3 regions of the Streptomyces sp. NPDC060366 genome follow, and region 1 is predicted to be linked to each of the others. Evidence: predicted binding sites of a transcription regulator. Region 1 holds the regulator's gene; each other region holds the start of a gene.

Evidence for each region. Region 1 encodes HrcA, which represses chaperone genes, less so after heat shock. Its sites were predicted from a motif close to TTNGCACTCNGNNNNNCNGAGTGCNAA; they were not measured.
Region 2: the regulator HrcA is predicted to act here: its motif matches at 4,167-4,193, upstream of groES (co-chaperone GroES).
Region 3: the regulator HrcA is predicted to act here: its motif matches at 6,585-6,611, upstream of groL (chaperonin GroEL).

Annotation. Positions count from the first base shown of each region.
Region 1 covers NZ_JBHXDC010000002.1:821,969-832,406, forward strand. Annotated here, with positions in the region: gene ACFWHU_RS08355 (16S rRNA (uracil(1498)-N(3))-methyltransferase) at 1-351, opposite strand, end outside; gene ACFWHU_RS08360 (nitronate monooxygenase) at 348-1,421, opposite strand; gene dnaJ (molecular chaperone DnaJ) at 1,588-2,721, opposite strand; gene hrcA (heat-inducible transcriptional repressor HrcA) at 2,722-3,738, opposite strand; gene ACFWHU_RS08375 (MBL fold metallo-hydrolase) at 3,904-4,623, shown strand; gene ACFWHU_RS08380 (DUF3097 domain-containing protein) at 4,679-5,503, shown strand; gene hemW (radical SAM family heme chaperone HemW) at 5,975-7,207, opposite strand; gene ACFWHU_RS08390 (SpoIIE family protein phosphatase) at 7,248-9,425, opposite strand; gene ACFWHU_RS08395 (two-component system response regulator) at 9,665-10,333, shown strand; gene ACFWHU_RS08400 (AMP-dependent synthetase/ligase) at 10,385-10,438, opposite strand, start outside.
Region 2 covers NZ_JBHXDC010000014.1:4,819-15,256, forward strand. Annotated here, with positions in the region: gene ACFWHU_RS28205 (carbohydrate ABC transporter permease) at 1-786, shown strand, start outside; gene ACFWHU_RS28210 (hydroxyacid dehydrogenase) at 847-1,881, shown strand; gene groL (chaperonin GroEL) at 1,982-3,607, opposite strand; gene groES (co-chaperone GroES) at 3,709-4,017, opposite strand; gene ACFWHU_RS28225 (polysaccharide deacetylase family protein) at 4,231-5,301, opposite strand; gene ACFWHU_RS28230 (SAM-dependent methyltransferase) at 5,296-6,663, shown strand; gene ACFWHU_RS28235 (Tox-REase-5 domain-containing protein) at 6,913-9,075, shown strand; gene ACFWHU_RS28240 (hypothetical protein) at 9,151-9,864, shown strand; gene ACFWHU_RS28245 (hypothetical protein) at 9,861-10,406, shown strand.
Region 3 covers NZ_JBHXDC010000012.1:59,522-69,959, forward strand. Annotated here, with positions in the region: gene murQ (N-acetylmuramic acid 6-phosphate etherase) at 1-860, shown strand, start outside; gene ACFWHU_RS26365 (DUF7010 family protein) at 944-1,561, shown strand; gene ACFWHU_RS26370 (hypothetical protein) at 1,631-2,197, shown strand; gene ACFWHU_RS26375 (superoxide dismutase) at 2,252-3,250, opposite strand; gene ACFWHU_RS26380 (erythromycin esterase family protein) at 3,387-4,724, shown strand; gene groL (chaperonin GroEL) at 4,832-6,457, opposite strand; gene ACFWHU_RS26390 (cold-shock protein) at 6,792-6,995, opposite strand; gene ACFWHU_RS26395 (ubiquitin-like small modifier protein 1) at 7,379-7,654, opposite strand; gene thrC (threonine synthase) at 7,695-9,020, opposite strand; SAM riboswitch class I at 9,037-9,164, opposite strand; gene ACFWHU_RS26405 (glucosyl-3-phosphoglycerate synthase) at 9,282-10,223, shown strand; gene ACFWHU_RS26410 (hypothetical protein) at 10,343-10,438, shown strand, end outside.

The DNA of each region.
Region 1 (10,438 bases):
GATGCAGCGCGCGGCCTGCCAGGGCACGATCGCGTCGACGCCGGTCTCGGTCATCGTCTCGACGGACAGTTCGCCGCGGTCGCCCTTGGGCAGGGCCTGTACGACGGTGATGCGCGGTACGGGCTCGTCCTCGGTCCGTACGCCGGTGACGGCCACGTCCAGCCGGTCCTTGCCGTGGACGGCCGCGACCGTCCCGTGGGCGCCGGTGCCGGCGCCGTCGGTCAGGACGACCTCCTCCCCGACGCGCAGCCTCCTCACGGAGACCGCGTGGCGGCCCTCGGGGCCGTCCAGCGTGACGGTGCCGGGCCGCAGGGTCCCGGCGGTGTCGACGACGAAGACAGGTGCGGTCATGAAGGGTTTCCCGGGGTCAACGAGGCGCGGACGGACTCGAGTTCGTCGGCGAGGACCTCGACGAGCTGCCCGGCGGGCAGATCGCGGGCCATCCGGTGGCCCTGGCCGGCCCACAGGGCCATGCCCTGGGGGTCGCCGACCTTGGCGGCGGCCTTGCGCAGCCCGGCGGTGAGGTGGTGCACCGCGGGGTACGCGGGCGGGGCGTAGGGGCCGTGCTCGCGCATGAAGCGGTTGACGAGGCCGCGCGCGGGCCGGCCGGAGAAGGCGCGGGTGAGTTCGGTCCGCGTGAACAGCGGGTCGGTCATGGCCCGCTTGTGGAGGGCGTGGGCGCCGGACTCCGGGCAGACGAGGAAGGCGGTGCCGAACTGGGCGGCGTCGGCGCCGGCGGCGAGTACGGCGGCGATCTGGCCGCCACGCATGAGCCCGCCGGCCGCGATGACCGGCAGCCGTACGGAGTTCCGTACCTGCGTGACGAGCGACAGCAGTCCGATGCCCGCGCCGTCGGTGGCGGGGTCGTCGCGGTGCGTGCCCTGGTGGCCGCCGGCCTCGATGCCCTGGACGCAGACGACGTCGGCGCCGGACCACTCGGCGGTCTGGGCCTCCTCGGGCGTGGTCACCGTGACGACGGTGAGGGTGCCGACGCGGGTGAAGGCGTCGAGCGTGGTGGGCGTGGGGCAGCCGAAGGTGAACGACACGACCGGGACGGGATCGTCGAGCAGTATCGCGAGCTTGGCCTCGTACCCGTCGTCACGGCCCGCCTCGGGATCGCCGAGGGGGGTCTCGTACCAGGTCGCCTCACCGGCGAGCTGATCGCGGTAGACCTCCACGGCGGCGTGGTCGTCGTGGTGCGGCTGCGGCATGAACAGGTTGATCCCGAACGCGCTGCCGCTGAGTCCCCGGAGCTGTTTGACCTCCTGGTACATACCGTCGGCGGTCTTGTACCCGGCGGCGAGGAAGCCGAGCCCTCCGGCGTCACCGACGGCCGCGACCAACTGCGGGCAGGACGCGCCGCCGGCCATGGGGGCCTGCACGATCGGATACCGGCAGATGTCGGTCAACACGGAGGACATGCACGCATCGTGCCATGTCCCCGGTGAGGTGCCGAATGGGGACCGCGATCGTCGTGACGGCGCGCGGCCCTCGGGTCGCGCCTGAAGCCGATCGCCGGACGGACCGCATACGCGGCCCGTCCGGCGATCGAGTACAGAACGCCCGCCGATTCGCCCGGACCGGGCCCTAACGGCCGTTGAACGCGTCCTTCAGCCTTGAGAAAAGCCCCTGTTGACCCGGTTGAAACTGGCCGGTGGGCCGTTCCTCGCCCCTGAGCTTCGACAGCTCTCGCAGCAAACGCTCCTGCTCCGGGTCGAGTTTCGACGGGGTCATGACCTCGACATGGACGATCAGGTCGCCCCGGCCGCCGCCACGCAGATGCGTGATGCCGCGGCCGTGGAGCGGGATCGACTGGCCCGACTGGGTGCCCGGCCGGACGTCGATGTCCTCGACGCCGTCCAGTGTCTCCAGCGGACACTGCGTGCCCAGCGCCGCCGCCGTCATCGGGATGGTCACCGTGCAGTGCAGATCGTCACCGCGGCGCTGGAACACCGCGTGCGGCGACTCGTGGATCTCGACGTACAGATCGCCCGCCGGGCCACCGCCGGGTCCGACCTCGCCCTCACCGGAGAGCTGGATGCGGGTGCCGTTGTCGACGCCCGCCGGGATCTTGACCGTGAGCGTGCGGCGCGAGCGGATGCGGCCGTCGCCGGCGCACTCGGGGCAGGGGGTCGGCACGACCGTGCCGAAGCCCTGGCACTGCGGGCACGGCCGCGATGTCATGACCTGGCCCAGGAAGGACCGCGTGACCTGCGAGACCTCGCCGCGACCGCGGCACATGTCACAGGTCTGCGCGGAGGTGCCCGGTGCGGCGCCCTCGCCCGAGCAGGTCGTACAGACGACCGCCGTGTCGACCTGGATGTCCTTGGTGGTGCCGAAGGCCGCCTCGTTGAGGTCGATCTCCAGCCGGATCATCGCGTCCTGGCCGCGCCGCGTCCGCGACCTCGGGCCACGCTGCTGCGACGTCCCGAAGAACGCGTCCATGATGTCGGAGAAGTTGCCGAAGCCACCGGCCCCGAATCCGCCCGCGCCACCGCCCGCCTGCGAGAGCGGGTCGCCGCCGAGGTCGTAGACCTGCTTCTTCTGCGGGTCCGACAACACCTCGTAGGCGGCGTTGATCTCCTTGAAGCGCTCCTGCGTCTTGGGATCGGGATTGACATCCGGGTGCAGCTCGCGGGCGAGCCTGCGGAATGCCTTCTTGATCTCGTCCTGTGATGCGTCGCGGCGTACGCCGAGTACGGCGTAGTAGTCCGTGGCCACTTACGACTCCGCCAGGATCTGTCCGACGTAACGTGCCACTGCGCGTACCGCTCCCATCGTTCCGGGGTAGTCCATGCGGGTCGGTCCGACCACGCCGAGTTTGGCGACTGCCTCGTCGCCCGAACCGTAGCCGACCGCGACGACGGACGTGGAGTTGAGGCCCTCGTAGGCGTTCTCGTGCCCGATTCGTACGGTCATGCCCGAGTCCTCGGCCTCGCCGAGCAGCCTGAGGAGCACGACCTGCTCCTCAAGTGCTTCCAGCACCGGCCGGATCGTCAGGGGGAAGTCGTGCCCGAAGCGGGTCAGATTGGCGGTGCCGCCGATCACCAGCCGCTCCTCCGTCTCCTCGACCAGCGTCTCCAGCAGCGTCGCCAGGACCGTGGTCACCGTGCCCCGGTCCTCCAGGTCGAAGGACTCGGGCAGCTCCTGCACCAGCAGCGGCACGTCCGAGAACCGGCGGCCGACGACCCGGGCGTTGAGCCGGGCCCGCAGGTCCGCCAGCGACGTGTCGCCGAACGGCACCGGGCAGTCGATCATGCGCTGCTCGACCCGGCCGGTGTCGGTGATCAGGACGAGCATCAGCCGCGCGGGGGCCAGCGAGAGCAGTTCCACGTGCCGCACCGTCGAGCGGGTCAGCGAGGGGTACTGCACGACCGCGACCTGCCGGGTCAGCTGCGCGAGCAGCCGCACCGTACGGCCCACCACGTCGTCCAGATCGACGGCGCTGTCGAGAAAGTTCTGGATGGCCCTGCGCTCCGGCGCCGACAGGGGCTTGACGCCCGCCAGCCGGTCGACGAAGAGCCGGTAGCCCTTGTCCGTCGGAATACGCCCCGCACTCGTGTGGGGCTGGGCGATGAAGCCCTCGTCCTCCAGGACGGCCATGTCGTTACGGACAGTGGCCGGGGAGACACCGAGCTTGTGCCGCTCGGTCAGCGCCTTGGAGCCGACGGGCTCCTCGGTGCCGACATAGTCCTGGACGATGGCGCGCAGCACCTCAAGCCTGCGTTCGCTCAGCATCGCGCACACCTCCAGCTCTGGTTCCTCGGATCCGGCTTGGCACTCGGCGCATTGGAGTGCCAGCATTCCCCGGGCCAGTGTACGGCCGTGAGGTACGCCCCTAGCAAGGCCGGCCGGTCACGCTACCGCGCGCGGCACCGCCGTCCCCACCGATAGCGTCGCCGTATGAACGTCCGTTGGGAAGAGCACGGCTGGGAACGGATCTCCGAGGGAGTCGGCAGACGCAGACTCCCTGGCTGGGATGCGACGGTCGGCCTCGTCGTGGGTGAGGACGCCGTACTTCTGTACGACACGGGCTCGACGCTCCGTGAGGGCGCCGAGATCCGCGCGCAGGCGCAGGCGCTGAGCGGCCGGCGCGTCACGCACATCGTGCTCAGCCATCCCCACTTCGACCATGTCCTCGGGACCGCGGCCTTCTCCGGTGCGCGGGTGTACGGCGCGGTCGGCCTGGCGGAGCTGCTGCTGCGCGACCGCGAGAGCCTGCGCGGCTCCGCCGTACGGCACGGGGTGTCCGTCGCCGACGCCACCGAGGCCGTGGACGTACTGGTCGCGCCGCAGCACGCGGTGTCCGGCGAGTCGACGCTCGATCTCGGAGGGCGGCAGGTACTTCTCGCCAATGTCGGGCCGGGGCACTCCGGGCACGATCTCGCGCTGCTCGTCCCCGGCGACCGCGAGGTCGTCTTCTGCGGCGACCTGGTCGAGGAATCGGGCGAACCGCAGGCCGGCCACGACGCGATCCCGGCACGCTGGCCGGCCGCGCTGGACCGGCTGCTGGCACTGGGCGGCGAGGACGCGCTGTACGTTCCCGGCCACGGCGCGACCGTCGACGCGGCGTTCGTACGAGCGCAGCGGGACGCACTGGCGGCGCGTTTCGGCACGACGTAGCCGGCCGGCCGCGCGTTCCTTCACGGCGTGGCGCGGGCCCCGATATCGTCGGCGGATGCGCAGCTACAGCCCCGATCTGACCCCGCCCTGGAAGCGTTCGAAGCTGGCGCCCGAGGTGCCCGCCGAACCGGATCTGGTGGTCGAGGAGGTGTCGACGGGCTTCTGCGGCGCGGTGATCCGCTGCGAGAAGACCGCCGAGGGGCCGACGGTCACGCTGGAGGACCGATTCGGCAAACACCGGGTGTTCCCGCTGGTGGAGCGGGGGTTCATGCTCGAAGGCCGGGTCGTCACCCTGGTCCGCCCCACCGCCGGCGGTCCCGTCCGCCCCACCCGAACGGCCTCCGGCTCGGTCGCCGTCCCGGGCGCGCGCGCCCGTGTGGCCCGTGCGGGGCGCATCTACGTCGAGGGGCGGCACGACGCGGAGCTGGTCGAGCGGGTCTGGGGCGACGACCTGCGGATCGAGGGCGTGGTCGTGGAGTACCTGGAGGGCATCGACGATCTCCCGGCGATCGTCGCGGAGTTCGCCCCGGCGGCGGACGCGCGCCTCGGTGTACTGGTCGACCATCTGGTGCCGGGCTCCAAGGAGTCCCGCCTGGCCGAGCAGGTCACGGGGGACGACGTCCTGATCGTGGGCCACCCGTACATCGACGTCTGGCAGGCGGTGAAGCCGTCGTCGGTCGGCATCCCGGCGTGGCCGACGATCCCTCGGGGCCAGGACTGGAAGACGGGGGTGTGCCGCGAGCTGGGCTGGCCGGAAAACACCGGTGCGGCGTGGCAGCGGATCCTGGGCTCGGTGCGGTCGTACAGGGACCTGGAGCCGGAGTTGCTGGGGCGCGTGGAGGAGCTGATCGACTTCGTCACGGAGCCGGGGCTCGATTGACCGGTTCCGCCCGGTGGCCGGGTTGTCCTCAATCGCCGGACGGGCTTGTTTGGTGCGGTTGTGGCCGTGGGCCGCTCCGGGGTCATGCCCGGACGGCGTGATTTACGCCGCGTCCAAGGCTCGTTGGACCGAGGGAGACCAGGTTTCCCACGCGCCACAAATCAGCCCAAGTGTCCGGCCACGCCCCCTGCGCGTCCCCTTCCATCCCGCGGGAGGGGGACGGCGGTCGCCGACCGTTGCGGTCGCCGGCGTGAGGGGGGCGGGGTCGCAGGAGGGGTGTGTTCGGACACTCAGGCTGATTTGTGGCGCGTGAACAAGCCGGGTCAGCGGGTCCAACGAACCTTGCACGCGCCGTAAATCACGCCGTCCGGACACACCCCTCCGGAGACCCCGAACCCCGCCCACGACCGACAACCGCACCACCCCCAGCCCGGCCGGCGATTGAGGCCACAACGGCCCGCAGGGGCACCCTCAATCCACCAGCCCCCGCACCACCGCATCCGCCAGCAACCGCCCCCGCAGCGTCAGCACCGCGCGCCCCTCCCCGTACGGCCCCGCCTCCAGCAGACCCTCGGACAGCGCCCGCCCCGCCGCCGCCAGCCCGGCAGGCCGCAGCAGTGACAGTTCCACGCCGTCCGACAGCCGCAGCTCCAGCAGGATCCGCTCGACGCGCCGGTCCTCCGCCGTGAGGACCTCCCGGCCCGCGCCCGGCGACCGCCCCTCCGCCAGCGCCGCCGCGTACGCGCCGGGGTGCTTCACGTTCCACCACCGCACCCCGCCGACATGGCTGTGGGCGCCCGGCCCCGCGCCCCACCAGTCCGCGCCGCGCCAGTACAGCTCGTTGTGCAGGCAGCGCCCGGCGTCGGTGGTGGCCCAGTTGGACACCTCGTACCAGGAGAACCCGGCCGCCCCCAGCGTCTCGTCCGCGATCAGATAGCGGTCGGCGTGCTCGTCGTCGTCGGTCATGGGAATCTCGCCGCGCCGGATGCGCCGGGCGAGCCCCGTGCCCTCCTCGACGATCAGCGCGTACGCCGAGATGTGGTCCGGCCCGGCGCCCACCGCCGCCGCGAGCGAGGCGCGCCAGTCGTCGTCGCTCTCGCCGGGGGTGCCGTAGATCAGGTCGAGGTTCACATGGTCGAACCCGGCCGCGCGGGCCTCTGCCACGCACGCCTCGGGCCGCCCGGGGGTGTGGGTGCGGTCGAGGACCTTCAGGACGTGCTGCCTGGCGCTCTGCATGCCGAAGGAGATCCGGTTGAAGCCGCCTTCGCGCAGCTCCGCGAGGTACGCCGGGTCGACGGACTCCGGGTTCGCCTCGGTGGTGATCTCGGCGTCGTCGGCGAGGCCGAACTCCTCGCGTACGACGCCCAGCATCCGTACGAGGTCGGACGCGGCCAGCAGCGTGGGCGTACCGCCGCCGACGAAGACCGTACGGACGGGCCTGGGGTCGTCGCCGAGTACCTTCCGGGCGAGCCGGACCTCGTCGGTCAGGGTGTCGGCGTAGTTGTCGCGGGAGGCCAGTACGCCGCCCGAGCCTCGCAGCTCGGTCGCCGTGTAGGTGTTGAAGTCGCAGTAGCCGCAGCGGGTGGCGCAGTACGGCACGTGCAGGTAGAACCCGAGCGGCCGGTCCGCCGCGCCCTGGAGGGCGTGCGGGGGCAGCGCGCCGGACTCGGGCATGGGGTCACCGTCGGGCAGGGCGGAAGGCATGCCCCCAGTGTCCCGCATGTCGCAGGTGCGCCGGCGCGCCCTACACCGCGCGCAGCACCAGCATCGCCAGGTCGTCCGAGGGCGGGCTCGGGTCGAAGTCGTGCACCGCGCGTCTGATCCGCTCGGCAACGCCCTGCGCGCTCAGTCCCGTACAGCCCGCCAGGATCGCGGCGAGGCCGTCGTCATCGTCCAGGAGCAGCCGCCCCGAGCGGCGCTCGGTGACGCCGTCGGTGACGCACAGGAGCGTGTCCCCGGACTCCAGGTCGAAGCTGAGGCTCTCGTAGGCGACGTGCTCGTCGACCCCGAGGAGCAGTTGCGGCTCGGCCGCCACCCGTACCGTCCCGTCGGGCCGCAGCAGCAGCGGCAGGGGGTGGCCGGCGCTCGCGAGGGTGCAGCGGGCGCCGCCGCCGGTGCCGGGGAGCGGCTCCAGCTGGCCGTAGAGGAGGGACAGGAAGCGGGACTGGCCGCCGTCGGCGAGTCCGCCGCCCCGGCCGTCGTCGAGGCTCTTGCCGATGTCGCGGATGTCTTCGAGCGGGCCCAGGTCGCTGAGGCCGGGGAGACCGCTCTCGCCGCCGGAGAGGTCCTGTCCGCCGGCGACGGCGACCATCAGGGCTGCGGCCTCGGCGGCTTCCATGGCGTCGTCCAGCAGGAGCCGGTTGAGCCGGTCGAGGACTTCGCCGACGCCGTACCCCTCGCGGGCGAGGAGCCGCAGCCAGGGCCGGGCCAGGCCGGTGACGACGGCGGCCTCGGGGCCGCTGCCCTGGACATCGCCGAGCATGAAGCACCAGCGTCCGCCGGGCGGCGCGGGGAAGACGTCGTAGAAGTCGCCGCCGACCACACCGTCGTCGGCGGGCTCGTAGACGAGGTGGCTCTCGACGCCCGGGATCCGGGCGACCTGGGTGGGCAGCAGACCGCGTTGCAGGATCCGGCTGATGGTGGCCTGCCGGGTGTAGCGGCGGGCGGCGCCGATCGCGAGGCCGACCCGGCGGGCGAAGTCCTCGATGAGCGCGATCACTTCGTCGGGCATCCGGGCGAGGCGGCGCCGTCCGAGGACCAGGGTGCCGAGGGGGCGGCCGTTGGCGACGAGCCGGCAGGAGACGGCGGCGCCGTCGTGCGCGCCGGTCTGGCCCGAGCCGGGCCAGGGGACGGGTACAGGAACGTTCCGCCCGGGGCCCGAGTCCGTTGCGTCCTGGACTCGCGGGGAGTCGAGCAGCCGTGGCGGCTCCTTCTCCAGGAGGGCGCGCAGGGTCTCGATGCGGGACTCGTCGGCGTGCCAGACACGGGCGAGTCGCGGTGCGGCGCCCGCCCTGCCGTGGCCTTCGCCCTCGCCGTCGAGCCAGATGGCGCACCAGTCGGCGAGGCGGGGCACGAGCAGTTGTCCGGCGAGGGCGGCGACCAGGTCCTCGTCGAGCTGTCCGGCCAGCAGGTCGGAGGCTTCGGCGAGGAAGGAGAGGGCGCCCCGGCTGATCCAGTCCGGGTCCTCGCGCGCCGTTCCGCGCGGTGCGGGGGCGAGGATCTCGGCGGCGCGCAGGCCGCGCCGGAGGGCGGGTTCGCCGACGACTCCGTTGACTCCCGCGGCTCCGTCGGCGCCGCTACCCGCCGGGGCTTCGGCGGTCGGCCCGTCGAGCGGGAGGCGGGCCCAGACGGTCTTGAGGCCGGTGCGGTAGGTGATGCCCCAGCGTTCCGCGAGGGCGGCGATGAGCTGGAGGCCCCGGCCGTACTCGGGGGAGCCGCCGCCCGCCGGGCCGTGCGCGTCGCTGCGTACGGAGCGGGCGGGGTGGTGGTCGGACACCTCGATGACGAGCGCGGCGGGCTCCGGCTCGGCCGCCGTGTCGTCGCCGGACTCGGCCCCGGTCTCGGAACCGTCGTCGGGTCTTTCGCCGTCCGGCTCCCCCGGTGCTTCGAGACGGCAGAGCAGTTCCACGTTGGTGCCCGCGTGGACGACGGCGTTGGTGACCAGTTCGTCGACGATCAGCACCGCGTCGTCGGCCAGCCCGTCGGTGCTGTGCCGGCCCGGTGGGCACGCCTCGTCGCCCTGGCACAGGGCACAGGTGGTGAGCAGCCCGAGGCTGGTCCACTCGGCGAGCGCCGCGCGCACGAAACGGCGCGCGGCGGACGGGGCGAGCGGGTTCCCCGGCAGGCTGGTGCGTGCCGTGCGTCGCTCGTCGTTCCGGAACGCCCGGCTCCGAGCCGGATTCAGTACTTCCGGATCGTCCACGTTCCAACAGTCCCCTATAGGCCCCACGTGCGGCTCCTGGTTGTTTCTTTCGTTGCGCCGCTTACCACCCGGACAGAGTGACAGACTGAGCGTGCCCATAAGCGTCGAGTCATCGAAAATGGGCGAAGAAGTGAACGAAGAACGGAGCTCGGACGCCACTTCTCGATCGCCGTACCCTCGACACACCACGCACCCGGATTCCCCGCACCCGGCCATCACCTACTCGGACGCCACCCACGATGAGCAACCCGATACCCACCGAACCGCCCGCCGACACACCGGTCACCGACCGCGCGGGCATCCTCCTCGTCGACGACATGGAGGAGAATCTTCTCGCCCTCGAAGCGGTGCTGGCATCGCTCAACGTGCCGCTGGTACGAGCCCGTTCGGGCGAGGAGGCGATACGGGCCCTGCGCCGCGAGCGGTTCGCCCTGGTCCTGCTGGACGTCCGGATGCCGGGCATGGACGGTTTCGACACCGCCGCCGGCATCAAGCGCCTCGATCAGGCCAAGGACGTCCCGATCATCTTTCTGACCGGGAGCGATCCCGACAGCGGGTTCACGTTCCGAGGCTACTCGACGGGGGCCGCCGACTTCATCCCGAAGCCGTTCGACCCGTGGGTGCTGCGCGCCAAGGTGAACGTCTTCCTCGAACTGCACAGTAAGAACCGGCAGTTGGAGGCCCTGCTCGCACGGGATCACGTACAGCTCGCCGAGATGGCCCACCGGCTCTCCGCGATCGGGTCCATGCTCGGCGATGCGGGCCCCGGCGACATCGGTACGGACGACGGTGACGGCGACGCGACCACCCTGCGCGGCCCCGGTGAGCTGACGGCGCTGCGCGGCCATGTGGCCGGGCTGGACAACATACTGCGGGAATTACGACGCGGACGGAGCTCTCAGCCGTAGTTCCCGGCCGACAGCCCCGCCCACGTACTCATGTACGACGCGTAGACGCCTCTACGCCTCCCGCGCTCCCGCGTACATCTCGTCCAGCAGGTGCTTGTACTCCCG
Region 2 (10,438 bases), on a different contig from region 1:
GCCGTCTACACGCTCTTCCCGCTGATCTGGCTGGTCACCGCGGCCACCAAGGACGCGGGCAATCTGCTGGGCGGCGATGTCTTCTCCTTCGAGGGCTTCGACCTCGGCCACAACCTCTCCGAGCTGACGTCCTACCAGGACGGCATCTACTTCCAGTGGTACGGAAACTCCCTGCTCTACGCGGGAGTCGGCGCCCTGGGCTGCTCGCTGGTGAGCGTCGCTGCGGGCTACGCCTTCGACAAATACCGATTCCGCGGCAAGGAGAAGCTGTTCGCGCTCGTGCTGCTGGGTGTGCTGCTGCCGTCCACGGCGCTGTCGCTCCCCCTGTATCTGCTGGCCGTGGAGACCGGCACCGTCAACACCTACTGGTCCGTGCTGATCCCGGCACTGGTCAACCCGTTCGGTGTCTATCTCGCCCGGATCTTCAGCGCGGGCTACATCCCCGACGAGGCACTGGAGGCCGCCCGTATCGACGGTGCGGGCGAGCTGCGCGCCTTCTGGTCCATCGGTCTGCGGATGATCATGCCGGGCTTCGTGACCATCTTCCTCTTCCAGTTCACCGCGATCTGGAACAACTTCTTCCTCCCCCTCGTGATGCTCTCGGACCGTGAGCTCTACCCCCTGAGCCTCGGCCTGTTCAACTGGCACAGCAACGCCAACGCCGACCCGGCCTTCTACCCCATGGTCGTCACCGGCTCCCTGCTCGCCGTCACCCCGCTGATCATCGCCTTCGTCACCCTCCAGCGACACTGGAAGGCCGGACTCACCGCCGGCAGCGTCAAATAGCGCCACCTGTGACGCGTGAACGACCCATGCGGACGACCCACGAGGAGACCGACTTCCACCATGCACGACGCCACTGACAATCGGCCGTCCGCGCTGCTCTCGATGAGTCCGGGCATCGCGGAACGGCTGTTCTCCCCCGCTCATCTCGCCCGGCTGACCGGTCTCGTGCGGACCGATCCGGGTCTTGTCGCGCACACCCTGACGGGGCCCGGTCTCGACCCCGCCGTCGCCACCGCGCTCGCGGACGCCGAACTGCTGATCACCTGCTGGGGCGCCCCGCCGCTCAACGCGGAGGTGCTGGCCGCCGCGCCCCGGCTGCGCGCGGTCGTGCACGCGGCGGGCACCGTCAAGCACCACGTCACGGAAGCGTGTTGGGAGCGGGGCATCACGGTGGCTTCGGCGGCGGCGGCCAACGCCCGCCCCGTCGCCGAGTACACGCTGGCCGCGATCCTCTTCGCGGGCAAGCGGGTCCTCGGCTCGGCGCACCGCTACCGGGAGTTGCGCGGCCCGCACGACTGGCACCAGGAGCTGGGCGGGGCGGGCAACTACCGCCGTACGGTCGGCATCGTCGGCGCGTCCCGGATCGGCCGCCGGGTGATCGAACTGCTGCGGCCGTTCGACCTCGACGTACTGCTCTACGACCCGTACGTGTCCGCCGACGAGGCCGCGGCGCTCGGCGTCGAATCGGTGTCGCTGATCGAGCTGTGCGCGCGTGGCCACGTGGTGTCGGTCCACGCGCCGCAGGTCCCCGCCACCCGCCATATGATCGGCGGCGCCCAACTGGCGGCGATGCAGGACGGGGCGACGCTGATCAACACCGCGCGCGGCTCGCTGATCGACGAGGACGCTCTGCTGCCGCAGCTGGTCTCCGGCCGGCTGAACGCGGTGCTGGATGTGACGGACCCCGAACTGCCGCCGCCCGCCTCGCCGTTGTACGACCTGCCGAACGTGCTGCTGACGCCGCACGTCGCGGGCTCGCTGGGCGGTGAGATCCACCGGATGACCGATCAGGCGCTGGACGAGGTGGAGCGGTACGCGAAGGGCCTGCCGTTCGAGGATCCCGTACACCCGTCGTCGCTGCCGCACTCGGCGTAACCGCGGGGCACCCGCGGCGGAACGCGCCGAGGCCCGGCTCCCCCGAAGGGGCGCCGGGCCTCGGTCGCGTACCGCGTGCTCTGCCGGTGACCGGTGAGGGTCAGTGGCTGTGGCCGTGGCCACCGTGACCGGCGTCGCCCTCTTCCTCGGCCGGCTTCTCGACGACCAGGGTCTCGGTCGTGAGGAGCAGCGCGGCGATGGAAGCGGCGTTCTCCAGCGCGGAGCGGGTGACCTTGACCGGGTCGATGACGCCGGCCTTCACCAGGTCGACGTACTCGCCGGTCGAGGCGTTGAAGCCGTGACCCTTGTCGAGTTCGGCGACCTTCGCGGTGATGACGTAGCCCTCGAGGCCGGCGTTCTCGGCGATCCAGCGCAGCGGCTCGACCACGGCGCGGCGGACGACCGCGACACCGGTGGCCTCGTCGCCCGTCTTGCCCAGGCCGTCCTCCAGCACCTTGGCGGCGTGCACCAGGGCGGAGCCACCACCGGAGACGATGCCCTCCTCGACCGCGGCGCGGGTCGCGGAGATGGCGTCCTCCAGACGGTGCTTCTTCTCCTTGAGCTCCACCTCGGTGGCGGCGCCGACCTTGATCACGCACACGCCGCCGGCCAGCTTCGCGAGGCGCTCCTGGAGCTTCTCGCGGTCCCAGTCGGAGTCCGTGGACTCGATCTCGGCCTTGATCTGGTTGACGCGGCCGGCGACCTCGGTGCTGTCGCCACCGCCGTCGACGATCGTCGTGTCGTCCTTGGAGACGGTGACGCGGCGGGCGGAGCCCAGTACGTCGAGACCGGCCTGGTCGAGCTTGAGGCCGACCTCTTCGGCGATGACGGTCGCGCCCGTGAGGGTGGCGATGTCGCCGAGCATGGCCTTGCGGCGGTCACCGAAGCCGGGGGCCTTCACCGCGACGGCGTTGAACGTGCCGCGGATCTTGTTGACGACGAGGGTGGAGAGCGCCTCGCCCTCGACGTCCTCGGCGATGATCAGCAGCGGCCGGGAGCCGCCCGCCTGGATGACCTTCTCCAGCAGCGGGAGCAGGTCCTGGATGGAGCCGATCTTGCCCTGGTTGATCAGGATGTACGGGTCGTCGAGGACGGCCTCCATACGCTCCTGGTCGGTCACCATGTACGGCGAGAGGTAGCCCTTGTCGAAGGCCATGCCCTCGGTGAACTCCAGCTCCAGGCCGAAGGTGTTGGACTCCTCGACGGTGATGACACCGTCCTTGCCGACCTTGTCCATCGCCTCGGCGATGAGCTCGCCGACCTGCGAGTCCTGGGCGGAGAGCCCGGCGACGGCGGCGATGTCGGACTTGTCGTCGATCGGGCGGGCCGTGTCCAGGAGCTCCTTGGAGACGGCGGCGACGGCGGCGTCGATGCCCTTTTTCAGGGCGGCCGGGGAGGCGCCGGCGGCGACGTTGCGCAGGCCCTCGCGGACCAGCGCCTGGGCCAGCACGGTGGCGGTGGTGGTGCCGTCACCCGCGATGTCGTTGGTCTTGGTCGCCACCTCCTTCACGAGCTGGGCGCCGAGGTTCTCGTACGGGTCGTCGAGCTCGACCTCGCGGGCGATCGTGACGCCGTCGTTGGTGATGGTGGGGGCGCCGAACTTCTTGTCGATGACGACGTTGCGGCCCTTGGGGCCGATCGTCACCTTCACCGTGTCGGCAAGCTTGTTGACGCCGCGCTCAAGGGCGCGACGGGCGTCCTCGTCGAACTTCAGGATCTTCGCCATGGGAGCTTTCTCTTGTCCTCTCGAACGAACAACGAACTACGCCCCGGACCGCCCGGCGATGCGGGGGCCAGGGGCGCAGTTTCACAGCGGAACTGTGAGGTTTACTTCTCGATGATCGCGAGCACGTCGCGAGCCGAGAGGACGAGGTACTCCTCGCCGCTGTACTTCACCTCAGTGCCGCCGTACTTGCTGTACAGAACGACGTCGCCGACGGAAACGTCGAGCGGAAGCCGCTCGCCGTTCTCGAAGCGACCCGGACCGACAGCCAGGACGACGCCCTCCTGGGGCTTCTCCTTGGCAGTGTCCGGAATAACCAGGCCAGAGGCCGTGGTCTGCTCTGCGTCGAGCGGCTGGACCACAATGCGGTCCTCGAGCGGCTTGATGGCAACCTTGGTGCTGGCGGTCGTCACGATCCGACCTCCCCCTTCGGAGATCTCACGGGGTTAACTGTCTGGGTCGCGTGACCGGGCTCGATCCGTCGTCGCGGGTGCCGGACCTGACCTGTCACGCATTTGGCACTCTCCAGTGGGGAGTGCCAGACATGACACTATGACCGCGATTAGCACTCGGTCAAGCTGAGTGCCAGTCGAGGCCCGGCTGCAACGCGATCGGGTGGCCGTGTTCTAGACGTAGTCCTCCAGCTTCGCCACCGCGTAACCCTTGTCCGTGATCGTCTTCATGACGTGCCGGATCATGTCGGGCATCGAGCCCTTCCACTCCCCCTTCCCGCGGAAATGCGTGAGGACGATGTCGCCGGGGTGCAGGTCCCGGTCCCACTCGCGCCACTCCATGTGGTCGGGGAACGCCTCGGACGACCACAGCGGCACCGCCTTGACGCCGCAGGACTTGGCGGCGCGGAGGGTGCCGGCGTTGTAGTTGCCGTACGGCGGCCGGAACAGCTCGGGCCGCTTTCCGTACCGCTTCTTGATCTTCTCCTGCTGGCCGCAGATCTCCCGCTTCTGCTTCTCGTAGGAGAGTCCGGGGAGGTAGGGGTGGGTGAGCGTGTGGTTGTGCAGGGAGACGCCGCGGGCCTGCATCTTCTTGAAGTAGGCGTAATTGTCCTTGATGACGTAGTCACTGAGGAAGGCGCTGTACGGGATCTTCAACTCGGTCATCATGCGCAGCAGTTCGGGGTCCTTCTCGGCGCCGTCGTCGATCGTCAGGAAGACGACCTTCTCTTTCGTCGGGACGCTGGTGAAGACCGGCGGGAGGGTCGCGCCGCCCGTGACCTCAAAGCCTTTGCGCGTGGTGATCTTCGGCTTCACCGCGGGCGGCGGGGGCGCGGCGAGCGGGGTCTTGGCGAGCTTCCACTTCTTGGCGGCCACGGCTCGCAGCGCCTGGGCCTTGGCGACGGCGGCCTCGGCCTTCTTCGCGGCCTCCGCCTTCTTCACGTCCGCCTTCTTCGCGGCGTCGACCTTCTTCACCTCGGCCTTCTTCGCTTCGGCCTTCTTCACGACGTCGGGACCCGCCCGGCCCGGCTTCGTGGAGGCGGACTCGACAGGTCCACCGCCACCGCCGCCGCCGTCCCCGCTGCGACCGCCGCGGTCTCCGCCGCCCCGGTCGCCGGACTCTCCCGCACAGGCGGAGCCGAGCACGGCGATCAGAAGTACGGCGACGACCGCGCGCGCCCGCCCGCCGGAGTGACTTTTGCGCCGCTCTGCGGCCTTTTCTTCGTTTTGTCGTACTAGTTGCATGGCGCCGCATCCTGTCAGCGCGCGGTCCACGCGCCCGGCCGACACCGCCGGGGAGCGCCGGCGGTCCCCCGCCTGGCCCACAATGGCCCGGTGACCGACCCCACCCCTTCTCCCGCACCGTCGCTCGCCCCGCTGCTCTCCGACGAGGGCCAGGCCCTGCTCGCCGCCCTCCGCGACCACGACCCGGCGCAGGAGCTGGCCCTGGCGACCCGGCTGCGCCGCGACCACCCCGCCGAACTGGTCTCCGCGGCCCTCGCGCAGGCCCGGCTGCGCCAGCGGGCGGTCGCGAAGTTCGGCGAACGGGACGCGTACCGCATGTACTTCACGCCTCATGGCGTCGAGCAGGCCACCCGTACCTCGGTCGCCGCCCACCGGGCGGGCCGGTTCCGGGACATCGGCCTCCGGGACGGCGGCCCGGCGCGGATCACCGACCTGTGCTGCGGCGTCGGCGGCGACGCGATCGAGCTGGCCCGCGCGGGGTTCGCCGTGACGGCGGTCGACCGCGACCCCGTGACCTGCGAGATCGCCGCGCTCAACGTCCGCACGCTGGCGCCGGACGCCCCGCCCGCGACGGTCGTGCGCGCGGACGTCATGACGTACGACCTGGCGGCGGCGCCGGCCCCCGACGCCCTCTTCATCGACCCGGCCAGACGCGGCGGCCGGGGGCGGATCTTCGATCCGGAGGCGTACTCGCCGCCGTTGTCCTGGGCGATCGAGGCGGTCCGTACGGTCGGCGCCGGCGGCATCAAGATCGCGCCCGGCATCCCGCACGAGCTGGTCCCCGACGACTTCGAGGCCGAGTGGATCTCCGACGGCGGCGACGTCAAGGAGGCGGTGCTCTGGCACCACGCGACCGATCCGGGGGCCGGTCCGGGGGCCGGTCCGGGTCCGGGGTCCGGTCCCGGCGCGATCACGCCCGGCGCCCGGCGCGCCACCCTGCTCCCCGCCGGCCTCACCCTGACCGGCCGCGGCCTGCCGGACCCGCCGGTCAGAGAGGTCGGCCGCTATCTGTACGAGCCGGACGGCGCCGTCATCCGCGCCCATCTGGTCGCCGAGGTCGCCGACGAGCTGGACGGCGGGCTGATCGACGCGACGATCGCGTACATCACGGCGGACGAACCGCGCCCGACGCCGTACGCGACGGCGTACGAGATCACCGACGAGCTGCCGTTCAACCTCAAGCGGCTCAAGGCCCTGCTCCGCGAGCGCGGCGTCGGCATCCTGACGGTCAAGAAGCGCGGCTCGCCGGTCGAACCGGAGGAGCTGCGGCGGAGGATGAAGCTCCAGGGGCGGGAATCGGCCACGGTCTTCCTGACCCGGGTCGCCGGCGCGCCCACGATGCTGCTCGGCCGACCGGCCTGAGCCGTCCCGATCCCGGCCAATCCTCGCGAATCGCCTTACGTCAGAACGTATTTGAGCCGATTTTAGGTCCCTGGGCCCATGCCTTCCGACATGTTCCGGTCATAAGCTCCGCTGTCGGGGCGGTTTGACGCGTGGCCGCCGGAACGCCGCGTATCGCGAGGGTGGTTGGGGCGAGAAATGGCTTCTTACGGGGGTACACCGGCGTACGACGGCGCATGGGCGCCGCCCGATCCTTCCGGGCGGCGCGAGATGCCTCAACTGATGCAGGTCGCGCGGTGGTTGATCCACGCACTCTTCGGCTTCACCGTGCTGGGCGGAGTCGGCCTGTTCCTCTCGGCCGCCGCGGCGGACGCGGTGGACGCCGAACTCGTCGGACTGACCGTGTGGGCGGCGGCGCCCGGCACCGTCGGCTGGCTGCTGTCCCGGCGGCTGTGGACCGGCGGTGTGTGGGAGTGGCGGGGCCTGATCGCCGTACAGGCGTGGCTGGTTCTGGGCGGCATCTCCAACATCACCGAGGGCTCCTTCCAGGGCTTCACCCAACTCGTGCTGCCGGTGCTGATCCTGGTCTTCCTGTGGCACCCCGAGAGCCGGGAGTGGATACGGCTCGACGTCCAACAGCGAGCGGAGCACCGGCCGTTCTCGTTTGCCCGGTTCATCAGGTGGCGAAGCGACGGGGGCCAGACGGCGCTCGAATACCTCGGCCTGTTCGTCCTCGTCGCCGCGATCATCGTGGGCCTCACGGCGAGCGGCGTCGGCGGGCAGATATCCAACGGCCTCCAGTCCGCGGTCTGTTCGATCACGGGCGCGGCGTGCCCGGCCGGCGACGGCGACTCCGTCGAGGCGGGCGACGGCCAGGACGGCGCCGACGGCGGCCCGGCCGATCCGGGAGATCCGGGAGATCCGGGCGGTTCGCGTAACGACGACAACGGCGGCACCGTCCCCGTGGGCGTCGAGACCGAGGAGGACCGCAACGAGGGCGCCGCCGACGAACCCGGCTGGGAGGGCGACGAGGCCGCGGCCGACGACGGCGACGACGGCGGGGAGAAGGCGGAGGACTGCGGGGGCTGGAGCTTCTTCTCCTGCGCGGCCGACCGTGGCGGCCAGGTCGTCAAGGGCCTGTTCGTGGACGGCGTCTGGGGCGACGTCACCGGAGTCTGGGACCTCGTCACCGACCCGGGCGGCACCTGGGACGGACTCAAGGACTACGGGAGCGGCCTGGGCGACAAGTGGTCCGAGGACTCCAAGGACGCCGGTGACAAGTGGGCGAAGGGCGACTACCTCGACGCCCTGACCGACTGGGGCGGCGCGTCCGTCAACACGGTCGTCACGGCCGGCGACGACATGTTCGTCGGCGACGAGGTCCGCGACCGGTGGAACAACGGCGAGAAGACCCGTGCGGTCACCGACGTCGTGTGGAACGTCGGATCGATCTTCATCCCCGGCTACAACGCGGCGAAGGTCGGCGGAAAACTCGGCAAGATCGGCAAGTTGGGCAAGCTCGGGAAACTGGGCAAGGCGGCCGACAAGGCTCGCGAGGCCGCCGACCGCGCCCGCAAGGCCGCGGAGAAGGGCGACGTCAAGGCCGCCGACGACGCGGCGAAGGAGGCGCAGAAGCACGCCGACGACGCCCAGAAGGAGCTGGCGGAGAAGGGCTGTCTGATCAGCTCCGGCCCGATCGGCGGCCGGCTCCCGGGCGGTACGGGCGGCTCCGGCGGACCGGGCGCGCCGGGCGGCCCGGCCGCCCAGCGGCCCTCGCTCGGCGGCGGCGTCAACGCGGCCGGGCGGACCGAGGCGGTCTACCGGGCGGGCGGCGTCCCCGTACTCCTGCCGTTCGAGAAGAAGTGCGAAGGCGCGAGCCAGGAGGAGATCGACGCCGCCGAGCAGGCGAAGAAGGACGCAGCCGACGCGCAGGCGGCCAAGCGGGAAGCCGGCCAGAAGGCGGTCGCCAAGTGGAAGAAGCCGTCCTGGTACGGCGATCTGAAGAATCCGCGCAAGGGCTCCAAGGACCTCGGCGACGGCAAGTGGAAGACGAAGAAGTCGGTCGCGTACGGCCCCGCGATGGAGCGCTGGATGCGATTCCAGGAGCAGGTCTCCGGCGTGAAACGCGGCAAGGAGTACGGGGTGAAGGACCCGGACACCGGCCGCGACGTCGACTTCGACGGCTGGGACTCCGCCGGGCAGAAGTACAAGGAGGCGAAGTTCGGGTACGGGGGCAAGGTCCGTCCTGATGGCACCCTGGAACCCGCACAGGCCACCAAGTGGGTCGATCAGGCACGGCGCCAGGTGCGGGCGGCGAACGGCAAGCCGGTCGAGTGGAACTTCTCCAACCAGAAGGCCGCCGACGCCGCGCAGAAGGCGTTCGACGATGCTGGGGTGGACGTGGATGTCGTACACACGCCCTGGAAGCCGTAGCGGTGCGTTCGTGGCGGCGCGAAGCGGTGAGAAGCGACAGGCAGAAGCACCATCGGAGTCTCGGGAGTGACGGGCATGGCGAGCGAAACCATCGTGAAGGCGTCCTGGGGCCCCAGGCCCGAGTCCTGCGACGAGCTGGCCGGCCGCTGGCTGGACCTGCTGGGGCGGCTGACCGAACTGTCGGCCGGTGACCTGGCGGACTGGCGGTGGGACACCGACGGCGCCACTCCGGGCGAGGCCGTGCCACGCGACGTCGACGCCTTCGCTGCGGCGGTGGACGCGGCGAACCCGCACGACGACGCGGACATCGTCGGCCGCACGGCCGTCGTCGTGGCCCGGCGGCAGGACGGCGGGTACGCGCAGCTCAAGGTGGGGGCGGGCGGTACGGACGGATACACCCCGTTCAACGCGACGCTGCTGCTCTTCCCCGGCTCCCCGGACGCCGCCGCGCCCCTCGCGGACCGGCTCCCGGAGGCGCTGGCCGCCGTGGCCGGCGTCTGGGACGCGGACACCGGCAGCGCCCACGACCGTGAGCTGTTCGGCGCGGTGAAGTCCGCCTACGGTCTGCGGGCCTCGCACCCGCGTGCCGGCTGGTCCGTCTTCCTGTCGGCGAACCGGGCCGCCCGGGTGCCCGCGGACTTCGCCGCGCCACGCCTGGAGGCCGGGGCGGGCGGAGTCGTACTGAATGTGGGTGCCACCACGGACGCGGTGCTCGCGGCACACAAGACGCTGGCCGACGCGGGGGCGCTGGCGCCGTTGGCCACCCCGGCGGACCGGCCGAAGCTGTGACCTCCGGGGCTTCGGGGACTCCGGGGGCTTCCGGAGCTTCGGAGGGGGCGGGAGGCGACGCGCTCGCCTTCAAGGCGGCGGTCGACGCGCGGGCCGCCGCCGTGGAGCGCCTCGCCACCGCCCCCTACGCCCCGCCCTGGCCGGACGGCGTGGACCCGGGCCGGTCCGGGCCGGGGGCGGATTTCGCGATCGTCGCGCTGCGGGTCAGCGCGGATTTCTACGAGGACGAGGACCACGAGCTCCACGACGCCGTCCTCGACGAGTACGAGAGAGAACTGTGGGGCGTCGTCCACGCCCTCGACGCCCGGTGGGGCGCGCACCGGACCGTCGAGCTGACGGCGTACGCCGACCGGTATCTGGCCGACGAGCCGGTGCCGCCGTTCTACGCGTCCCTCTGCGAGCTGGGCTACTTCGGTGACCTTGAGACCTGGCGGGTCGGCGAACGGCTGGTCGCCGTGGGGGTGGGACAGCAGGACGCGGAGGAGCCCGTGGTGCTGTTCGGGGCGGTCAGCGGCGCGCCGCAGCCGGACCAGGCCGACTGAGGGCGCGCCGACGGAGCCTCCATACGGCGCCG
Region 3 (10,438 bases), on a different contig from region 1:
GGTCGACCGAGGACATCGCCCGTGTCATGAACGGCGAGGACCAGACCGTCCCCGCCGCCGTCGCCGCGCAGCTCCCCCGTATCGCCGCCGCCATCGACGCCACCGCCGAGCGGATGGCCCGTGGCGGCCGGCTCATCTACTCGGGCGCGGGCACGGCCGGCCGTCTGGGCATCCTGGACGCCAGCGAGTGCCCTCCCACCTTCAACACGGACCCGTCGGAGGTCGTCGGCCTCATCGCGGGCGGCCCGGGCGCGATGATCAAGTCCGTGGAGGGCGCCGAGGACTCCAAGGAACTCGCGGCGACGGACCTGGACGAGCTGAAGGTGGGCCCGAACGACACGGTCGTCGGCATCTCGGCGTCCGGCCGCACGCCGTACGCGGTGGGCGCGGTCGAGCACGCCCGCTCGCTCGGCGCGCTCACCGTCGGACTGTCCTGCAACGCGGACAGCCCGCTCGCCGCTGCCGCCGATCACGGCCTGGAGATCGTCGTGGGTCCCGAACTGCTCACGGGATCCACGCGGTTGAAGGCCGGTACGGCGCAGAAGCTGGTCCTCAACATGATCTCGACGATCACGATGATCCGGCTCGGCAAGACGTACGGAAACCTGATGGTCGACGTCCGCGCGTCCAACGAGAAGCTGCGGGCCCGCTCCCGACGCATCGTCGCGCTCGCGACGGGCGCGGCGGACGAGGAGATCGAGGCGGCGCTGGCGGCGACCGACGGCGAGGTGAAGAACGCGATCCTCACCATCCTCGGCGCGGTCGACGGCCCCACGGCGGCGGGGCTGCTCGCGGACTCGCACGGACATCTGCGCGTGGCGCTCCAGGCATCGAAGGGGACCGCGGCCTCCGATTCGTAGGACCATGGGGCCGTAGGCCGTACGGCGTTCGCGACGTACGGCCCGCTCCTCTCCCCCGAACCCACTGGTAAGGAAAACCGCACATGACCACCGCCCAGCCCACCGACGTCCCGTCGGCCATATCCCGCGCCGAACTGCGCGGCCGGGCGACCGGCGCCGGCGTCATGGCCTTCTTCGGCCTCGGCTGGACGGCGTGCGGTGTCACGGACATGCCGGTGACGGCGGGCCGGGCGGTGTTCGCGGCCGCCGCACTCGCCTCGATCACCTTCGCGTTCCTGGCCGCCCGCAAGAGCCGCGCGGCGGCGAACGCGCCCACGGACGGCGACCCGACGGCGGACACCAAGAAGAAGGTGGGCCGGCGCTTCGGTCTGGTGGTCCTGGCGGAGTGGGTGGCCATCTTCGCGATCGCCCGCGTGCTGGTGGCGACGGACCACGCGGAGGCGATCCCGGCGTTCGTCGCGGCGGTGGTGGGCATCCACTTCTTCCCGCTGGCCCGCCTGTTCGGCATCCGCGCGTACCACCTCACGGGCGCGGCGATGTGCGCGTCGGCCCTGACGGCGGCCGTACTGGCACCATTGACCTCAACCGCCGCCCTGTGGACGGCACTTCCGGGCTTCGGCTCGGCGGCGGCGCTGTACGCGACGAGCGTGCACCTGCTGCGCGTCCATCGCGGTACGGATGGGCCCCGCCGACGCTCTTGAGCATCAGGAACTCGTCCGTGTCCGCCGGAGCCTTGTGCCGTGGGCGTCGGTCCTGGCTTCATGGACGGCATGAGGAATACGGCGTTCCGTTGGCGGGCTCGGCACAAGGAGCCCTGGATCTACGAAGAGGGAGCCGTCGCGGTCGGCGTCCTGCCGCCGTTGACGGTCCTGTTCTCCTTTGTCGCACCGGTCGTGGCCTGCCTGCTGGGGCTCTGGACCGTCGTCGGACTCGCGATGTCGGGACCGGCCTGGGTGCGTACATGGCGGTCGGTGGTCGAGGTGCGGGTGGAGACGGAAGGCGGGCGGCGGTTGCTGCTGCGGCAGCGGTACGGGCGTACCCGCGCCTACCCTCTCGACGCGGTGACCGCGGTGCGCCCGCTCCAGGTCGGACTCGTCTCACCGGTCTTCGTGGATGACGGAGACGACGACGAGTCCTGGGAGACCGACGAGATGGTGCTGCTTCTGGAGCTGGGCAAGGCGTCCCACACCACGTACCAGGCACCGCACATCACCTCGGCCCACATCGCACCGCTGGTCGAGGCCCTGCGGCGCGCCTGCCCCCACCTCGTCGTGGCCGAGACCGAGCACCGCATGCGCCACGCGGGCGATCTCGAACGGGGCATGTCCCCCGGCTGAGGGTGCACCGGACTCGCGGCGGAGCCCGATGCGCCTCACTCGACGGTCCCTGGCTCAGCGCAGCGGTACGGCCACCGCGTTGTACGTCGTCTCCGGTGTCGGAGGTGTCGTGAAGCGGGCGTTGACGAGGTAGAGGCGGTCGCCGAGGCGGGCCGCGGTCGTGGGTACGTCGAAGCGGGGGTCGGTGATGGAGCGGCGCAGCGTCGCCGTGCGGGCGCGGGAGTCCAGGTCGAAGACCGTGATGACGTTGAGGCGGTTCTGCACCACGTACAGCGTGCGGCCGACGCGCAGCAGGCCGTCGCCGTTGACGACGCCGTCCGCGCCCCGGAGTGTGATGACCGTGGCGTGCCCGGTCCTCGGATCCACACGGAACAGCTTGCCCGCCGGGCTGTTGACCACGATCAGGGCGCGGCCGTCGGGCGTCGTCTCGATGCCGTTGGCGCTGATGCCGCCGGCGGGCCCCTGTTCCCAGTCGCCGCCGAGCGGGACTTCGCGGACATCGGCGCCGCGTCTGCCGTGACCGCGCGGGACGGTGTAGATCACGGGGGCGTGCGAGTTGGTGAACCAGGCGCGGTCGCCGTACAGGATCACGTCGTTGACGAAGCCGGCCGTCGTCGGCTGGTACGTGGCGGTGAGCCGGTTCGTACGGGTGTCGAGCACGCGGATGGAGGCGCTCAGGCCGCCCGAGATGTAGAGCAGCCCGTCACGGTCGAGCTTCAGGCCGGTGGCCGCCGCGCCGGTCGCGCCCGCCAGGACGGTACGGCCCTCACCGGTGCGCAGGTCGGCGCGGCGGACGGAGCCGTCCACGAGGGAGCCCATGTAGGCGTACGGGCCACTGCCGATGGCGATGCCCTCGGGACGGAAGCCGTTGGGCAGCGCGAACTCGGCGGGCCAAGCGGGACGGCCGGGGCTTTCGGGACGGCCGGGCCGGGTGTGCGCCGTGGCCGTACCCGCACCGGCCGCCGTCGCGGCGAGCGCCAGCGTGGCCGCCGCGGCGCCGCCGAGCACGGCACGGCGGCTGGGGCGGGAGGAGTCGGGGGGTGTCAGGGGCATGGTGTTGAGCCTCCGGGGCTTCGGGGGTACCTGGGGACAGGGACAACTCCGGTGCGCTATGCGCACGTAACGCGCCGCGCCCGCCACCGAGTTCCCGGTGCCGGAGGCGGACCGTCCCGGCTGTAGCCTCGGCGGCATGCCAGCGAATGATCGGGAGACCATGTCCGCCGAGGCGTCGGAGACGACGGCGACGGCAGGGGCGACGGTGACGGCATGGCTGTCACGGAACGCCCTACCGCTGAGCGGCGGCCTGACCGCCGGCGCGCCGACCGACGACCTCCGGCCGCTCGGGCGGGTCCTCGACGGCGTACGGATCGTGGGGCTGGGCGAGTCCACCCGCGGCACCCGTGAGTTCTTGCAGCTCAAGCACCGCCTGCTGGAGTACCTGGTCACCGAACTGGGCTTCACCGTGCTGGCCATGGAGGCGAGCGCGTCCGCCGGTCCGGCCGTCGACGCGTACGTACGCGAAGGAGTCGGCGACCCCGAACGGGTGCTGACCGGGCTGGGGTTCTGGACCTGGCGGACCGAAGAGGTCCTGGCCACGATCAAGTGGATGCGCGCGTACAACGACGGGCGTCCGGACGACGACAAGGTCCGCTTCGTCGGCATCGACCCGCAGCGGTCCGGGGATTCGCTCGCGGTGCTCGAGGCGTTCCTGACCAGCGTGGCGCCGGACCGGCTGCCGGCCCTGCACTCCACGCTCGGCGTGCTCGCCACCGCCTATCCGGGCTCGCTCCCCGACCCCGAGCAGAAGCTGATGCGCGAGGCCACGAGTCTGCTGGAGTTCGTACGCGGCTACGACAAGCCCGACACCCCGGCGGGGGCCGTGGCGGTACGGCACGCCCGGAACCTGGTCCGGGCCGCCGATCTGGTGACGCGCAACGCACAGCACCCGGACCCGGAACGGACCGTCCAGGCCGCACGCGACCGGTACATGGCGGAGGCCGTCGAGGACGTCCTGGACGGCGACCCGGCGGCCAAGGTGGTGCTCTGGGGCCACAACGGCCATGTCGCGAAGGGCCGTACCTCCGGCGGCGTCCCGCCGCTCGGCCGGCACCTGCGCGAGCGGTACGGCGACGCGTACTACGCCCTCGGGCTCCTCTTCGGCTCGGGCTCCTTCCGCGCCCACCGCATCTGGCCGGGCCCCTGGAGCGGCGTCGGCGGACTGACGGGCCGGGCCGCCGAGGGCAACTCCATCGGCGCCGCCCCCGCGAACACCGTGGAGGCCCAACTGGCCGCCGCCACACCGCGGGACCATCTGCTGGACCTGCGCCCCGCCGACGCCGAGGACACGCCGCGCGCCGTACGGGAGTGGGTGGGGGCCACGCACGGGACGCGAACCTTCGGCGCGCTGGTGACGCGCTGGTACTACCGCCGCGACACCACCCCGCTCCGGCTGTCGGACGAGTACGACGGCGTGGGTTACGTCGCGGTCTCGACCGACTCCCGCCCGATCCCGCAGCACCGGCCGTAGACCGGGGGCGGGGAGGCAGCCGAACGCCCCGAGGGCGGCACCCCCTTTCGGGAGTGCCGCCCTCGGTTCGTCAATCCGTGCAGGACTGCCGATCGACCGGAGGTCGATCAGAAGTCCATGTCACCGCCCGGCATGCCGCCCGGCGCGCCGCCGGCGCCGGCCTTCTCCGGCTTGTCGGCGATGACGGCCTCGGTGGTGAGGAACAGCGCCGCGATGGACGCCGCGTTCTGCAGCGCGGAGCGCGTGACCTTCGCGGGGTCGATGATGCCCTCGGCGATCATGTCCACGTACTCGCCGGTCGCGGCGTTCAGGCCGTGACCGATCTTGAGGTTGCGGACCTTCTCGACGATGACGCCACCCTCAAGACCCGCGTTGACCGCGATCTGCTTGAGCGGGGCCTCCAGCGCGAGCTTGACGGCAGCGGCGCCCGTCGCCTCGTCGCCTTCGAGCTCCAGCTTCTCGAACACCGAGGAAGCCTGGAGCAGAGCCACGCCACCACCGGCGACGATGCCCTCCTCGACGGCGGCCTTGGCGTTGCGCACCGCGTCCTCGATGCGGTGCTTGCGCTCCTTGAGCTCGACCTCGGTCGCGGCGCCGGCCTTGATGACGGCCACGCCGCCGGCCAGCTTCGCGAGGCGCTCCTGGAGCTTCTCGCGGTCGTAGTCCGAGTCCGAGTTCTCGATCTCGGCGCGGATCTGGTTCACGCGACCGGCGACCTGCTCGCTGTCACCGGCACCGTCGACGATGGTGGTCTCGTCCTTGGTGATGACGACCTTGCGGGCGCGGCCCAGCAGGTCGAGACCGGCGTTCTCCAGCTTGAGGCCGACCTCCTCGGAGATGACCGTGCCGCCCGTGAGGATGGCGATGTCGTTCAGCATCGCCTTGCGGCGGTCACCGAAGCCCGGGGCCTTGACGGCGACGGACTTGAAGGTGCCCTTGATCTTGTTGACGACGAGGGTGGAGAGCGCCTCGCCCTCGACGTCCTCGGCGATGATCAGCAGCGGCTTGCCCGACTGGATGACCTTCTCCAGGAGCGGCAGAACGTCCTTGACGCTGCCGATCTTGGAGTTGACGATCAGGATGTACGGGTCGTCGAGCGACGCCTCCATACGCTCCATGTCGGTGGCGAAGTACGCCGAGATGTAACCCTTGTCGAAGCGCATGCCCTCGGTGAGCTCAAGCTCGAGCCCGAAGGTCTGCGACTCCTCGACGGTGATGACGCCTTCCTTGCCGACCTTGTCCATCGCCTCGGCGATGAGCTCGCCGATCTGGGTGTCGGCGGCGGAGATGGAGGCCGTCGAAGCGATCTGCTCCTTGGTCTCCACGTCCTTGGCCTGCTCGAGAAGCGCACCGGAGACGGCCTCGATGGCCTTCTCGATACCGCGCTTGAGGGCCATCGGGTTGGCGCCGGCGGCCACGTTGCGCAGGCCCTCGCGGACCAGGGCCTGGGCCAGGACGGTCGCGGTGGTCGTACCGTCACCGGCGACGTCGTCCGTCTTCTTGGCGACTTCCTTGACCAGCTCGGCGCCGATCTTCTCGTACGGGTCCTCGAGCTCGATCTCCTTGGCGATGGAAACACCATCGTTGGTGATCGTGGGGGCGCCCCACTTCTTCTCGAGGACGACGTTTCGGCCCTTGGGGCCAAGGGTGACCTTGACGGCGTCGGCGAGCTGGTTCATCCCGCGCTCGAGACCGCGCCGTGCCTCCTCGTCGAACGCGATGATCTTGGCCATGTGAAGTGGTCCTCCCGGACAGGGGGTGGATTGCTCCGGACCGTGTCCGCGCCCGCGACGGACGGCCTGAGAGCCCTGCGGTTCCTTGCCCCACAGGCTCTCGGGCCTCGCTGACCCGGTCCATAAGTTGTCACTCTCACCTGCAGAGTGCTAACGCCAATGATTAGCACTCGACCCCCGAGAGTGCAAGCGACTCCCGAGTGACCACAGAGCAAGCGCAGGACCCGCGCACGCCTCGCGCACGCCCCCCGCGCGCACGCACGAGGGGCCCGTATCCCCTGCCGGGATACGGGCCCCTCGTCCGTGAGTGCGTCGTTGGCCGATCGCGCCGGGATCAGACGGCGAGCTTGACCATGTCCGCCTGCGGACCCTTCTGGCCCTGCGAGATCTCGAACTCAACTCGCTGACCTTCTTCAAGGGTGCGGTAGCCGTCCATCTGGATCGCGCTGTAGTGGACGAAAACATCCGCACCACCGTCGACCGCGATGAAGCCGTAGCCCTTCTCCGCGTTGAACCACTTGACGGTGCCCTGAGCCATGCCCAACTCCCCTATTACTGGCCCCTGCGCGGGACCGCACTTCGCGCCGGAACGCGTCGACCGCGGCTGAATGTATCTGCCCAACTGCCCTCTGCAACAGGTCAATCGGACGAGAATTATGGGCATGGCCGAACACGCAAAGGGGTGAATTGCCGGGCCACCAGGGGCAAGTCGGGCCGGGCAAAGCGCAAGGAACCGCGCAAACAGCGTCCACACTTTGACCGCATCTTGTCGCGAACTCATATGCTCGTGGCACAGGCGGCGGCGGGGCTACCCCAACTGTACCGCGTTCAACCTCATGGAATTGCCCCCTCCGTTTCTCTTGCGGAGGGGGCAACACCGTTCACCGTGCGTGCTGTTCGGCCGTACGTCCGGCCGTACGTTCAGCCTCCGGCGACCGCCGGGATGATCGAGATGCCGGCACCGTCCGGAGTGGCGGTCTCCAGGCCCTGCTCGAAGCGGACGTCGTCGTCGTTCACGTACACGTTGACGAAGCGCCGGAGCTTGCCCTGGTCGTCCAGGACGCGGGCGGCGATGCCCGGGTGGTTGGTCTCCAGGGACTCGATGACCTGGGAGAGGGTCGTGCCCTCGGCCGGGACCTCGGCCTTCCCGCCGGTGTACGTACGGAGGATGGTGGGGATGCGGACGTTCACGCTCATCGGTTTCTGCCTTCCGGGAAGTAGCGGGTTGGTGAGGTGCTCAACGCGCCAGACCGGCGGCGCGGAACGCGTCGAGGCTCGGCGGGATCGTCGCGGTCGGCCCCGTCGTCGGCGCGACGGCGTCCAGCGTCTTGAGCCCGTCACCGGTGTTCAGCACGACCGTCGTGAGCGCCGGGTCGAGCAGACCCGCCTCGATGAGCTTGCGCGTCACGCCCACGGTCACCCCGCCCGCCGTCTCGGCGAAGATCCCCTCGGTCCGCGCGAGCAGCTTGATCGCGTCGACGACCTGCTCGTCGTTCACGTCCTCCACGGCGCCGCCCGTGCGGCGGGCGATGTCCAGGACGTACGGGCCGTCGGCCGGGTTGCCGATCGCCAGCGACTTGGCGATCGTGTTCGGCTTCTGCGGCCGTACGACGTCGTGACCGGCCTTGAAGGCGACGGACACCGGCGAACAGCCCTCGGCCTGCGCGCCGAAGATCTTGTACGGCTTGTCCTCGACCAGGCCGAGCGCGATCAGCTCCTTGAGCCCCTTGTCGATCTTCGTCAGCTGCGAGCCGGACGCGACGGGGATGACGAGCTGGTCGGGCAGCACCCAGCCGAGCTGCTCGCAGATCTCGTACGCGAGGGTCTTCGAGCCCTCGCCGTAGTACGGGCGGAGGTTGACGTTGACGAAGCCCCAGCCCTCGCCCAGCGGGTCGCCGATGAGCTCCGAGCAGAAGCGGTTGACGTCGTCGTAGTTGCCCTCGATGCCGACGAGTTCACCGCCGTAGATCGCGGCCATGACGACCTTGCCCTGCTCCAGGTCGTGCGGGATGAACACACAGGAGCGGAAGCCGGCGCGGGCCGCGGCGGCTCCGACGGCGCCCGCGAGATTGCCGGTGGAGGAGCAGGAGAGCGTGGTGAAGCCGAAGGCGCGCGCCGCCTCGACGGCGATGGCGACGACGCGGTCCTTGAAGGAGTGCGTCGGGTTGCCGGAGTCGTCCTTCACGTAGAGGCCGCCGGTGACGCCCAGCTCACGGGCGAGGTTGTCGGCCTTGACGAGCTTGGTGAAGCCGGGGTTGATGTTCGGCTTCGACGCGACGTCGGCGGGGACGGGCAGCAGCGGGGCGTAGCGCCAGATGTTGTCGGGACCCGCGGCGATGCGCTTCTTCAGGTCCTCGGGGTCGCCCGTCGGCAGGTCGTAGGCCACTTCGAGAGGGCCGAAACAGCTCTGACAGGCGAAGATCGGGCCGAGTTCGAAGCGTTCCCCGCATTCGCGGCACGAGAGGGCGGCGGCGGGTCCGAGGTCCACGGTGCCGGCGTCGGATGCTGCTGATCCGGTGGCGGTGGCGGCGTCGTCGGTGTTGGAAACAGTCTGCACAGCCATGAAGGCGAGGGCCCTTTCCTCATCTTCCTCGCGACGCATCTCGCCGCGAGACGGAATTGGCACCTTCCCCACCGTGACCTCGCGGTCGGCGGGAGGGTTGCCGGGGCTTCAACGGGCCGTTCCCTCTGCCCCTCTGGATGAGCGGTATTCGATTGTCAGCCTGACGACCCCCGACGTGCGACGGTCATCCGCGTTGTTCAAGACTGTAACCGAACCCCTGGACGGTTGAAGGCCTCGTCCGATCCGCGAGATGGAGATCACGTGCTGGAAGAGGTGGAGCGCTGGCTGGCCCGGCGGTCCTGGTCCGCGGCGGACCGGCCGCTCGGTCTGCTGGCCGCGGCGAAGCAGGGTACGCAGGTCAGCGTGGTGCTCCCGGCCCTGAACGAGGCGGCGACGGTCGGCCGGATCGTGTCGGTGATCCGGCGCGAACTGATGTCGGGCCCGGCGCCGCTCGTCGACGAGCTGGTGGTGATCGACTCGGGCTCGACCGACCGTACGGGGGAGGTCGCGGCGGCGGCCGGGGCGCGCGTGGTGCACCGGGACGACATCCTGCCGAGGCTGCCGGCCGTGCCGGGCAAGGGCGAGGTGCTGTGGCGCTCGCTGCTGGTGACGAGCGGCGACATCGTCTGTTTCGTGGACGCGGACCTGAAGGACTTCTCGGCGGATTTCGTGTCGGGGATCGTGGGGCCGCTGCTGACCGAGCCGGACGTGCTGTTCGTGAAGGCGATGTACGACCGTCCGCTCGGCGACGAGCCGGGCCAGGGCGGCCGGGTGACGGAGCTGGTGGCGCGTCCGCTGCTGAATCTGCACTGGCCGCTGCTCGCGGGATTCGTGCAGCCGCTGGGCGGCGAGTACGCGGTACGGCGCTCGCTGCTGGAGCGGCTGCCGTTCCCGGTCGGTTACGGGGTGGAGCTGGGGCTGCTCGTGGACGCGCTGCACACGGTGGGGCTGGACGCGCTGGGCCAGGTCGACGTCGGGGTGCGCAGGCACCGGCACCAGGACGGGCAGGCGCTGGGGCGGATGGCGGCGGCGATCTACCGGACGGCGCAGCTGCGGCTGTCGCGGGGGCATCTGGTGCGGCCGGCGCTGACGCAGTTCGAGCGGGGCGAGGGCGGCTTCGAGCCGCGTACGCACGCGGTGGACACGGAGGAGCGGCCGCCGATGCGGGAGATCGCGGAGTACACGGCGCGGCGCGCGGCGTAGGGGCGTAGGGCGTAAGGGCGCAGGGCGTGCCGTGACGGTCTCACCGGGCCCGTCCGGTTGCCGGGCGTCGCCGCGTGGCATTACCGGTCCGTTCGTATGATTTGCGTATATTGCCCGGTATGGCGATGAGCGCGGTGACCCTGACCACGGAACAGCTCTGGCTGCTGGGCGGCGTGGCCCTCGCCCTCGTGGGCGCCGGGGTGGTGGCGCTGGCG